Regions from separate parts of the Streptomyces sp. NPDC030820 genome, predicted to be linked through region 2. Evidence: riboswitches for the same ligand, from Rfam matches in the RefSeq annotation. Region 2 holds a riboswitch; the other holds the start of a gene.
The links. A riboswitch is a leader RNA that binds a small molecule or an ion and turns the genes downstream of it on or off. The one in region 2 is predicted to bind S-adenosylmethionine.

Region 1: it holds a riboswitch for S-adenosylmethionine, as region 2 does, so the genes downstream of both, thrC (threonine synthase) here and ACZ418_RS42165 (aminotransferase class V-fold PLP-dependent enzyme) in region 2, are expected to answer to the same signal.

The regions. Positions count from the first base shown of each region.
Region 1 is NZ_JBVIEB010000004.1:499,083-504,066, reverse strand. Features, by position in the region: gene ACZ418_RS14140 (alpha,alpha-trehalose-phosphate synthase (UDP-forming)) at 1-1,012, opposite strand, end outside; gene ACZ418_RS14135 (glucosyl-3-phosphoglycerate synthase) at 1,085-2,029, opposite strand; SAM riboswitch class I at 2,162-2,302, shown strand; gene thrC (threonine synthase) at 2,320-3,603, shown strand; gene ACZ418_RS14125 (MoaD/ThiS family protein) at 3,600-3,875, shown strand; gene ACZ418_RS14120 (cold-shock protein) at 4,307-4,513, shown strand; gene groL (chaperonin GroEL) at 4,840-4,984, shown strand, end outside.
Region 2 is NZ_JBVIEB010000029.1:25,646-30,629, reverse strand. Features, by position in the region: gene qcrB (cytochrome bc1 complex cytochrome b subunit) at 1-1,529, shown strand, start outside; gene trpD (anthranilate phosphoribosyltransferase) at 1,648-2,712, shown strand; SAM riboswitch class IV at 2,788-2,904, shown strand; gene ACZ418_RS42165 (aminotransferase class V-fold PLP-dependent enzyme) at 3,065-4,426, shown strand; gene ACZ418_RS42160 (Lrp/AsnC family transcriptional regulator) at 4,460-4,741, opposite strand; gene ACZ418_RS42155 (rhomboid family intramembrane serine protease) at 4,738-4,984, opposite strand, start outside.

The DNA of each region.
Region 1 (4,984 bases), on a different contig from region 2:
GCACCACCCGCTCCCGCCACTCGGGGTGCTCCTCCAGCAGCTGCCGGAAGGCGAGCAGGCCGCGCACGATGTTCTTCGACAGCTCCGTGCGGTCGACGCGGACGACGGCCTTGCGGCCCGCGCCGATCTCCGCCCGCAGGGCCGCCATCCGCTCCTCGACGTCCGGCTCGTGCGCGCGGGCCCGCAGGAAGTCGGCGTCGGCGCCGAGGGAGTGCACGCCGAGGTACGTACGACGACGCCCCTCGCGCAGGTGCTCCACGTATCGAGGGGTGCCCGAGGGCCGGCCCACCAGGTAGCGCTCGGGATCCAGGTCCTCGGTGCACCTCTGGAAGGCCGTCGCCCACCGCCAGGTCAAAAACGCCACCCGGTCCGCCCCGAGCATGCCCGCCATCAGCTGCTCTCGGATGTCCTGCGGAAGCAGCCCGAAGTAGTCGGGGGGCGCCCACGGGGTGTGCGAGAAATGGCCGATCCGCAGGTCGGGGCGGAGTTCGCGGAGCATCCCGGGCACCAGGCACAGGTGGTAGTCCTGCACCAGCACCGCCGCCCCCTCGGCCGCCTCCTCGGCCAGCGCCTCGGCGAACGCCCGGTTGTAGGCCTCGTACGACGCCCACTGCCGCCGGAACTCCGCGTCGAAGGCCGGCTCCAGCGGGGTCTGGTAGAGCATGTGGTGCACGAACCACAGCACCGAGTTGGCGACGCCGTTGTAGGCGTCGGAGTGCACGCTCGCGTCGATGTCGAGCATCCGCACCCGCTGCCCGCCGGTGTCCTCGTCCGGCAGCAGCCCGCCGCCCGCACGGCGTACGGCCTCCCGGTCCCCGTCGCCGAGCGCCGAGCACACCCACAGCGAGTCCGCGTCCGATCCGATGGCCGACAGCCCCGAGACCAGCCCGCCGCCGCCCCGCTTGGCGCGCAGCGAGCCGGCCCCCTCGTCGTCCACCGTGTACGAAACCGGGCCGCGGTTGGACGCGACCAGTACCTGAGCCTTCTCGGCAGCACCCTGCGTGGAAGCCATGGTCCTCAACCTAGCCCGGCCCGGAAACGCTCAAACGTACGGCCACGCCGGGTGTCGCGGCCGTATACCAACTCAGGCCACCCGGCGCTCGGCGTACTCGGCGATCTCCACCATCGGCGGCCGTTCCTCGGTGTCCACCGAGTAGGTGCGCGGCTCGAAGCCGTCCTCGCCCCGCTCGAACTGGGTGAGGGCGGGACGGATCAGATGGCCGCGGGCCAGCCTCAGCTGGGCCGTACGGTAGATCGCCGCGGCCATCCGGCCCAGCGCCTGCCCGTCCTGGTGGCGGTGCTTGCGCACGCCCACGTCCACCTGTGCCAGCGCGTCGAGACCCACCAGGTGCAGGGCGTCCACCAGCATGCCCAGCTCCACGCCGTACCCGACCGGGAACGGCAGCTGTTCCAGCAGCGAGCGCCGGGCCGCGTACTCGCCGCCCAGCGGCTGTACGAATCCGGCGAGCTGCGGCCAGTGCATGTTCAGCAGCGGGCGGGCCATCAGCTCGGTGACCCGGCCGCCCTGGCCGGCCGTTCCGGCGAGCGGACGGTCGTACATCGCCTTGACCAGGTCCACGTCCGGCTCGGTGAGCAGCGGGCCGACGATCCCGGTGACGAAGTCGGGGGAGAACTCCTTCAGGTCCGCGTCGACGAAACAGACGATGTCCCCACTGGTCACCAGCAGGGAGCGCCACAGCACCTCACCCTTTCCGGGGACGGCGGGGATGCGCGGCAGGATCTCGTCCCGGTGAACGACCCGGGCGCCCGCGGCGGCGGCGACCTCGGAGGTGCGGTCGGTGGAGCCGGAGTCGACCACCACGATCTCGTCGACGAGCGGGACCCGCTCCACCAGGTCGTGGCGGATGATCGCGACGATGTCGCCGACGGTCTCCTCCTCGTTGAGCGCGGGCAGCACGACGGACACCGACTGGCCCGTACGCTGCTTGGCGGCCAAGATCTTGTGCAGGGGGCGATCGGTCACGGACCAGGAGCGGGTGCTCAGCCAGCGCTCGACTTCTTCCAGCACGGTCGGCGGCTCCTCACTGTTGTCTCGCGGTTCGGACGACTCTCTCAACTGTCTTGGCCTTCGGTTACAGTCTTGAACAACGCTGGTGACCATCGCATGTCGGGGGTCAGCCAGGCGCTCACAACCGCATACCGCTCATCCAGAGGGGCAGAGGGACACGGCCCGATGAAGCCCCGGCAACCCCCCTGAGCCGCACTCGTTCACGCGAGGCTCCCGGCCAGGGAAGGTGCCAAATCCGTCTCACGGCGAGATGCGTCGTGAGGAAGATGAGGAGAAAGGGCCTCGCCTCCATGGCTGTGCAGACAGTTGCAAGCTCCACCGATTCCACCGTCGACCTCGGTCCCGCCGCGGCCCTGAGCTGTCGCGAGTGCGGTCACCGCGTCCCGCTCGGCCCGGTGTTCGCCTGCGAGGAGTGTTTCGGCCCGCTGGAGATCGCCTACGACTTCTCCGCCTACGACACCGAAGAGCTGCGCCGCCGGATCGAGTCCGGCCCCGCGAACATCTGGCGGTACGCGCCGCTGCTGCCGGTCCCGGCCGACGTGGCCGACAAGCCGAACCTGAACCCGGGCTGGACCAAGCTCGTCAAGGCCGACAACCTCGCCCGTGAACTCGGCGTCACCGGCGGCCTGTTCGTCAAGGACGACTCCGGCAACCCGACGCACTCCTTCAAGGACCGCGTGGTGGCCCAGGCCCTGGAGGCCGCCCGCGCCTTCGGCTTCACCACCCTGTCCTGCTCCTCCACCGGCAACCTCGCCGGTGCCGTCGGCGCCGCCGCCGCCCGGGCCGGCTTCCGCTCGTGCGTGTTCATCCCGCACGACCTGGAGCAGGGCAAGGTCGTCATGGCCGCGATCTACGGCGGTGACCTCGTCGGCATCGAGGGCAACTACGACGACGTGAACCGCTTCTGCTCCGAGCTGATCGGCGACCCGGCCGGCGAGGGCTGGGGCTTCGTCAACGTCAACCTGCGGCCGTACTACGCCGAGGGCTCCAAGACCCTCGCGTACGAGATCTGCGAGCAGCTCGGCTGGCGGCTGCCCGACCAGATCGTGGTCCCGATCGCCTCCGGCTCCCAGCTCACGAAGATCGACAAGGGTCTGCAGGAGCTGATCAAGCTGGGGCTCGTCGAGGACAAGCCGTACAAGATCTTCGGTGCGCAGGCCGAGGGCTGCTCGCCGGTGTCGACCGCCTTCAAGGCCGGCCACGACGTGGTCCGTCCCCAGAAGCCGAACACCATCGCCAAGTCCCTCGCCATCGGCAACCCGGCCGACGGCCCGTACGTCCTGGACATCGCGCGCCGCACGGGTGGTGCCGTGGAGGACGTGACGGACGAGGAAGTCGTCGACGCCATCAAGCTGCTGGCCCGCACGGAGGGCATCTTCGCGGAGACGGCGGGCGGTGTGACCGTCGGCGTCACCCGCAAGCTGATCAAGGACGGCGTCCTGGACCCGACGAAGACCACGGTGGTGCTCAACACCGGTGACGGCCTGAAGACCCTTGACGCGGTGGCCGGGACCGGCCTGACCGCCACCATCCGACCGACCCTGGACTCCTTCCGAGAGGCTGGCCTCGCATGAGCGTGACCGTTCGCATCCCCACCATCCTGCGCACCTACACCGGCGGGCAGGCCGAAGTGGCCGCCGAAGGTGCCACCCTCGCCGAGGTCATCGCCGACCTGGAGAAGAACCACACCGGCATCGCCGCGCGCGTGCTGGACGACCAGGGCAAGCTGCGCCGGTTCGTGAACGTCTACGTCAACGACGACGACGTGCGCTTCGAGCAGGGCCTGGAGACCGCGACCCCGGACGGCGCCGGTGTCTCCATCATTCCGGCCGTCGCCGGCGGCTGATCGTTACCTTGGGTAACTTCAGTTACGCATTGTTCATCGAATTGCCCCCTCCGTGAGAGAAGCGGAGGGGGCAATTCTGTGTGATTGAGCGCGGTAGAGTTGGGGAACACGCTCCCGGACCGCCGGTCGGGGACCCTGTATTGATGCCGCAGACCCGACAAGAAGTAGCCAAACTGCGCGGGTTCTATGCGGCTTTTGTGGCGGTTCATGGAGCCCGACTTGCCCTGAAGTCAGGTGAATTCTCCCCACATTCCGGACCGTTCCCGTCCAGAATTCTCGTCCGATTGACCTGTTGCAGACGGCAGTTGGACAGATACATTCAGCCGCGGTCGACGCGTTCCGGCGCACGCCCCCGACCGATGGGGGGTGAGGTCTGACCCGGGTCCGCGAAGTGTGGATCTGTGCAAGGGCCAGTAATAGGGGAGTTAGGCATGGCTCAGGGCACCGTCAAGTGGTTCAACGCGGAGAAGGGGTACGGCTTCATCGCGGTCGACGGTGGTGCGGATGTTTTCGTCCACTACAGCGCGATCCAGATGGACGGTTACCGCACCCTGGAAGAGGGGCAGCGGGTCGACTTCGAGATCTCGCAGGGCCAGAAGGGCCCGCAGGCGGACATGGTCCGGCTGGCGACCAGCTGAAGCACGCGTCGACTGTCAGCGACGTTCTTCGTTCATCTTCGCAGGGCCCGCACCTCGCTCGGGGTGTGGGCCCTTCGTCGTGCCCGGGTGACGGTGTTCGCGGGCGGCTGACGGGGGTGCCGTACCCCGTAGGGCGCTTGCACTCGACCATGCCGAGTGCTAATCATTGGCGTTAGCACTCTGAAGGTGAGAGTGACAGTGAAGGACCGGGTCGGTGAGGCCCGCAGGCCAAGTGGGGCAAGGAACCACGCGGCCGGCGAGCCGTCCGTCGCGGGCGCGGGCGCGGTCCGAAGGAATCACCCCCAGTCCTGGAGGGACCACTTCACATGGCCAAGATCATCGCGTTCGACGAGGAGGCGCGGCGCGGCCTCGAGCGCGGCATGAACCAGCTCGCGGACGCCGTGAAGGTGACGCTCGGCCCCAAGGGTCGCAACGTCGTCCTCGAGAAGAAGTGGGGCGCCCCCACGATCA
Region 2 (4,984 bases):
CCAACATGCGCAAGATCTTCCCCGACCACTGGTCGTTCATGTTGGGCGAAGTCTGCCTGTACAGCTTCCTCATCATCATCCTGACCGGTGTCTATCTGACGCTGTTCTTCCACCCGTCGATGAACGAGGTGGAGTACCACGGCAGCTACGTCCCGCTCCAGGGACAGCTGATGTCCGAGGCGTTCAGCTCGACCCTGCACATCTCCTTCGACGTGCGCGGTGGTCTGCTCGTCCGGCAGATCCACCACTGGGCCGCGCTGATCTTCCTCGCCGGCATGTTCGTGCACATGATGCGCGTTTTCTTCACCGGCGCGTTCCGCAAGCCGCGTGAGATCAACTGGCTGTTCGGCTTCCTGCTGTTCGTCCTGGGCATGTTCACCGGCTTCACCGGTTACTCGCTCCCGGACGACCTGCTCTCCGGCACCGGTGTCCGCTTCACCGAGGGCGCGATCTTGTCGATGCCGATCGTCGGCACGTACATCTCGATGTTCCTCTTCGGCGGCGAGTTCCCCGGCCACGACTTCGTCGCCAGGTTCTACTCGATCCACATCCTGCTGCTGCCGGGCATCATGCTCGGCTTGGTGGTGGCGCACCTGATCCTGGTCTTCTACCACAAGCACACGCAGTTCGCGGGTCCCGGAAAGAGCGAGAAGAACGTCGTCGGCATGCCGCTGCTGCCGGTCTACATGGCCAAGGCCGGAGGCTTCTTCTTCCTGGTCTTCGGTGTCATCGCGGCCATCGCGGCGGTCGCCCAGATCAACCCGATCTGGGCCATGGGCCCCTACCGCCCGGACCAGGTGTCCACCGGCGCCCAGCCCGACTGGTACATGGGCTTCGCCGAGGGTCTGATCCGCTTCATGCCGGGCTGGGAGATCAACTTCTGGGGTCACACGCTCGTCCTGGGCGTGTTCATCCCGCTGGTCCTCTTCGGTGTGGTCCTGGCGGCGATGGCGCTCTACCCGTTCATCGAGTCCTGGGTCACCGGCGACAAGCGCGAGCACCACATCCTGGACCGCCCGCGCAACGCGCCGACCCGTACCGGTCTGGGTGTCGCCTGGGTCACGATGTACATGATCACCCTGGTCGGCGGTGGCAACGACCTGTGGGCCACCCACTTCCACCTGTCGATCAACGCGGTCACCTGGTTCGTCCGGATCGGGTTCTTCGTCGGCCCGATCATCGCGTTCATCGTCACCAAGCGGATCTGCCTGGGTCTGCAGCGTCGCGACCGCGACAAGGTGCTGCACGGTCGCGAGACCGGCATCATCAAGCGGCTGCCGCACGGTGAGTTCATCGAGGTGCACGAGGCGCTCAGCCAGGAGCAGCTGCACACCCTCACGGCCCACCACCAGTACGTGCCGGCCGAGATCGGCCCGACGGTCGACGAGAACGGTGTCGAGCGCAAGGTGCCGGCCTCGGAGAAGCTCCGGGTGAAGCTGTCCAACGCCTACTACGGCGAGGACAACCAGATCCCGAAGCCGACCGTCGAGGAGTACAAGGAGATCACGAGCGGCCACGGCCACCACTGATCACCGCGTCGCCACGCCACGCTGAAGGGCCCCGTCCGGCTTACGGACGGGGCCCTTCGCCGTGCCCTGGGGTGGATAGGCTGGGATCACACTGTTCTCACGACACCAGGAGCGGCTGATGAGCGCTGTGACCCCCGCTGGAGGCGACACCGCGGCGGGCCGTTCCTGGCCCGAGGTACTGAACGCCCTGCTGGAGGGCCGGGACCAGAGCGCGGACGCCACGGCATGGGCGATGGACCGGATCATGCGCGGGGAGGCGACGGACGCGCAGATCGCGGGATTCGCCGTGGCCCTGCGCGCCAAGGGCGAGACGGTGGAGGAGATCACCGGGCTCGTCCGCGCGATGTACGCCCACGCGAACGTCATCGAGGTGCCGGGGGAGACCGTCGACATCGTCGGCACCGGTGGTGACGGCGCCAAGACGGTGAACATCTCCACGATGTCCTCGATCGTCGTCGCCGGCTCCGGCGCGAAGGTCGTCAAGCACGGCAACCGGGCGGCGTCCTCGGCGTCGGGCGCGTCGGACGTGCTGGAGAAGCTGGGCGTCAATCTGAACCTCCCGCTGGAACGGGTCCCGCAGGTCGCCGAGGAGGCCGGGATCACCTTCTGCTTCGCGGTGAAGTTCCACCCGGCGCTGCGCCATGTGGCCGCAGCCCGTGGCCAGTTGGGCATCCGTACGACCTTCAACGTCCTCGGTCCGCTGACCAATCCGGCCAGGGTCCGCGCCCAGGCCGTCGGCGTGGCGGATCTGCGGATGGCCCCGATCGTGGCCGGCGTCCTCGCCGAGCGAGGCAACTCCTCCCTGGTCTTCCGCGGCGACGACGGCCTGGACGAGCTGACGACGACCGCCACCTCGCGGGTGTGGGTCGTCCGGGACGGCAAGGTCACCGAGGAGACCTTCGACCCGAGGGACGTCGGCATCGACCTCGTCCCCGTGGAGGCCCTGCGCGGCGCGGACGCGTCGTACAACGCGGAGGTCGCCCGCCGGGTGCTCGACGGTGAGACGGGGGCCGTACGGGACGCGGTGCTGCTGAACTCGGCGGCGGCCCTCGTGGCCCTGCACCCGACGGACGCCCCGCTCGCCGACCAGCTGCGGGCCGGCATGGCCAAGGCGGCGGAGTCGATCGACTCGGGGGCGGCGAAGCGGACGCTGGAGCGGTGGGTGGCGGCGAGCAACGCCTAGCGGTCACCGACGGTCGTCCCGCAATCCGGACTCGGGTTGCGGGACGGCGATCATTTCCCGTACGTTCCTGTACCAGGTCATGAGTGACAGCCATTCGGCCCCGGCCGGCTGTCCGGCAACCCTCCGTCCGTGGCGGGGTGCCCCGGGTGAGGACCAGGCCGTAGGCAGCGAGGTCTACGGCAAGCGCGGACCCCTCGCGCGCTGCTGAGAGCGCGGGACCAGGGGTCCTGGTCATCGAGGGAGCCTTCCGTGAGCAAGCGAATGCGATAGGGCCGCCGAGCCCCGCCTCCGCACACCCTTTTCCTCTTCTTCACGTACGTCTTTTCTCGTACGTCCTCACGGGAGTTCACCCATGTCCGTCTTCACCGCTGCCTCCGACCAGTCCGTCTGCTCCCCGCTGCCCGTTCTGGGGCGGGATGTCACCGTCCCGCTCGTCACCGGCGGCGAGGTCACCTATGCGGCCCTCGACTACGCGGCCAGCGCCCCCGCCCTGCAGCGCGTCTGGGACGACGTGGCCGCCTACGCGCCGTACTACGGCAGCGTCCACCGTGGCGCCGGCTACCTCTCCCAGCTCTCCACCGACCTGTTCGAGAACGCCCGCCGGACGGTCGCCGAGTTCCTGGACTGCCGCCCCGACGACCAGCTGGTCTTCACCCGCTCCACCACCGACTCCCTGAACCTCCTGGCCCGCGCCCTCCCGGCCGACTGCCAGGTCTTCGTCTTCGAGACCGAGCACCACGCCTCCCTGCTGCCCTGGCAGGACGCCCGCGTCACCTACCTCAACGCCCCGCGCACCCCGCAGCAGGCCGTCGCGGCCTTGGAGCGGGCCCTGGCCGACCGCGACCCGTACGGCCCGGCCCTGGTCTGCGTCACCGGCGCCTCGAACGTCACCGGCGAGCTGTGGCCCGTACGGGAGCTGGCGGCGGCCGCCCACGCCCACGGCGCCCGGATCGTCCTGGACGCCGCCCAGCTGGCCCCCCACCACCCCGTGTCCGTCCGTGACCTGGACGTCGACTGGGTCGCCTTCTCGGGCCACAAGCTGTACGCCCCCTTCGGCTCCGGTGTCCTGGCCGGCCGCGCCGACTGGCTGCGCGCCGCCGAGCCCTACCTCGCGGGCGGGGGCGCCAGCCGCAAGGTGGCCCGGCGCCCGGACGGCGGCGTGGACGTGGAGTGGCACGAGAGCGCCGCCCGGCACGAAGCGGGGTCACCCAATGTGATCGGCGCCTACTCCATCGCGTCGGCCTGCAAGGCGCTCACCGAGGCCGGCTGGGACACCCTGGTCGCGCGCGAGCAGCACCTGATCGCCAGGGTCCGCGCGGGCCTGGCCGAGGTCCCCCAGGTGAGGGTGCTGTCCCTCTTCGGTGACGACGCCCCGCGCGTCGGCGTGATCTCCTTCGTCGTCGAGGGCTGGAACAGCTCCCACTTCGCCGCGGCCCTGTCCGCCGAGTACGGCATCGGCGTCCGCGACGGCCTCTTCTGCGCCCACCCCCTGGTCCGCACCCTCCTGGGCAGCGACCCCCAGACCCAGGGCGAATGCGGCGCCCCCGAGGCCGCGCCGGGCGAGAAGTCCCTCAACGCCATCCGCGTGAGCTTCGGCGCGGGCACCCCGGACGAGCACGTCGAGCGCTTCGTCACGGCGGTCCGGGAACTCGTGACCGAGGGCGCGAAGTGGACGTACCGGACAGAGGACGGCCGCTGCGTTCCGGCGGTGTGATCAGCACCCCGAAGGGGCGCGCTCGCCGCGCCCCTAGTTGTCCAGGCCGATCGAGAACGCCGCTTCCAGGTCGTGCTGCGAGTACGTCCGGAACGCCACGTGCGTGTCCGTGCCCTCGACGCCGGGGATCTTGCTGATCCGGCCGGGGATGACATCGGCCAGATCATCGTGCTGCCGCACCCGGACCATCGCGATCAAGTCATACGTGCCGGTGACGGAGAAAACCTCGCTCACCGACTCCAGCGAAGCGATCTGCTCCGCGATCTCGGGGATCCGGTCCACGCTGGTCTTGATGAGGACGATCGCGGTGATCACGGCTGGTTCTCTCCCTCGGGTGCCGGAGCTGGGGCGTACTTCACTCTAGTGGTACGGCCGTAACGCACCCACGCGTAGCCGAAGCCCAGACCGAAGCCGACGAGGTGGGCCAGATACGCCACCCCGGGCCCGTCGGTGCTCTGCTGCGCCGCCGCCCACTGCAGCGCCGCCCAGAACGGCAGCACGATCCACGCGGGAAACCGCAGTGGCAGGAAGAACAGAAAAGGCAGAAGACTGGTCACA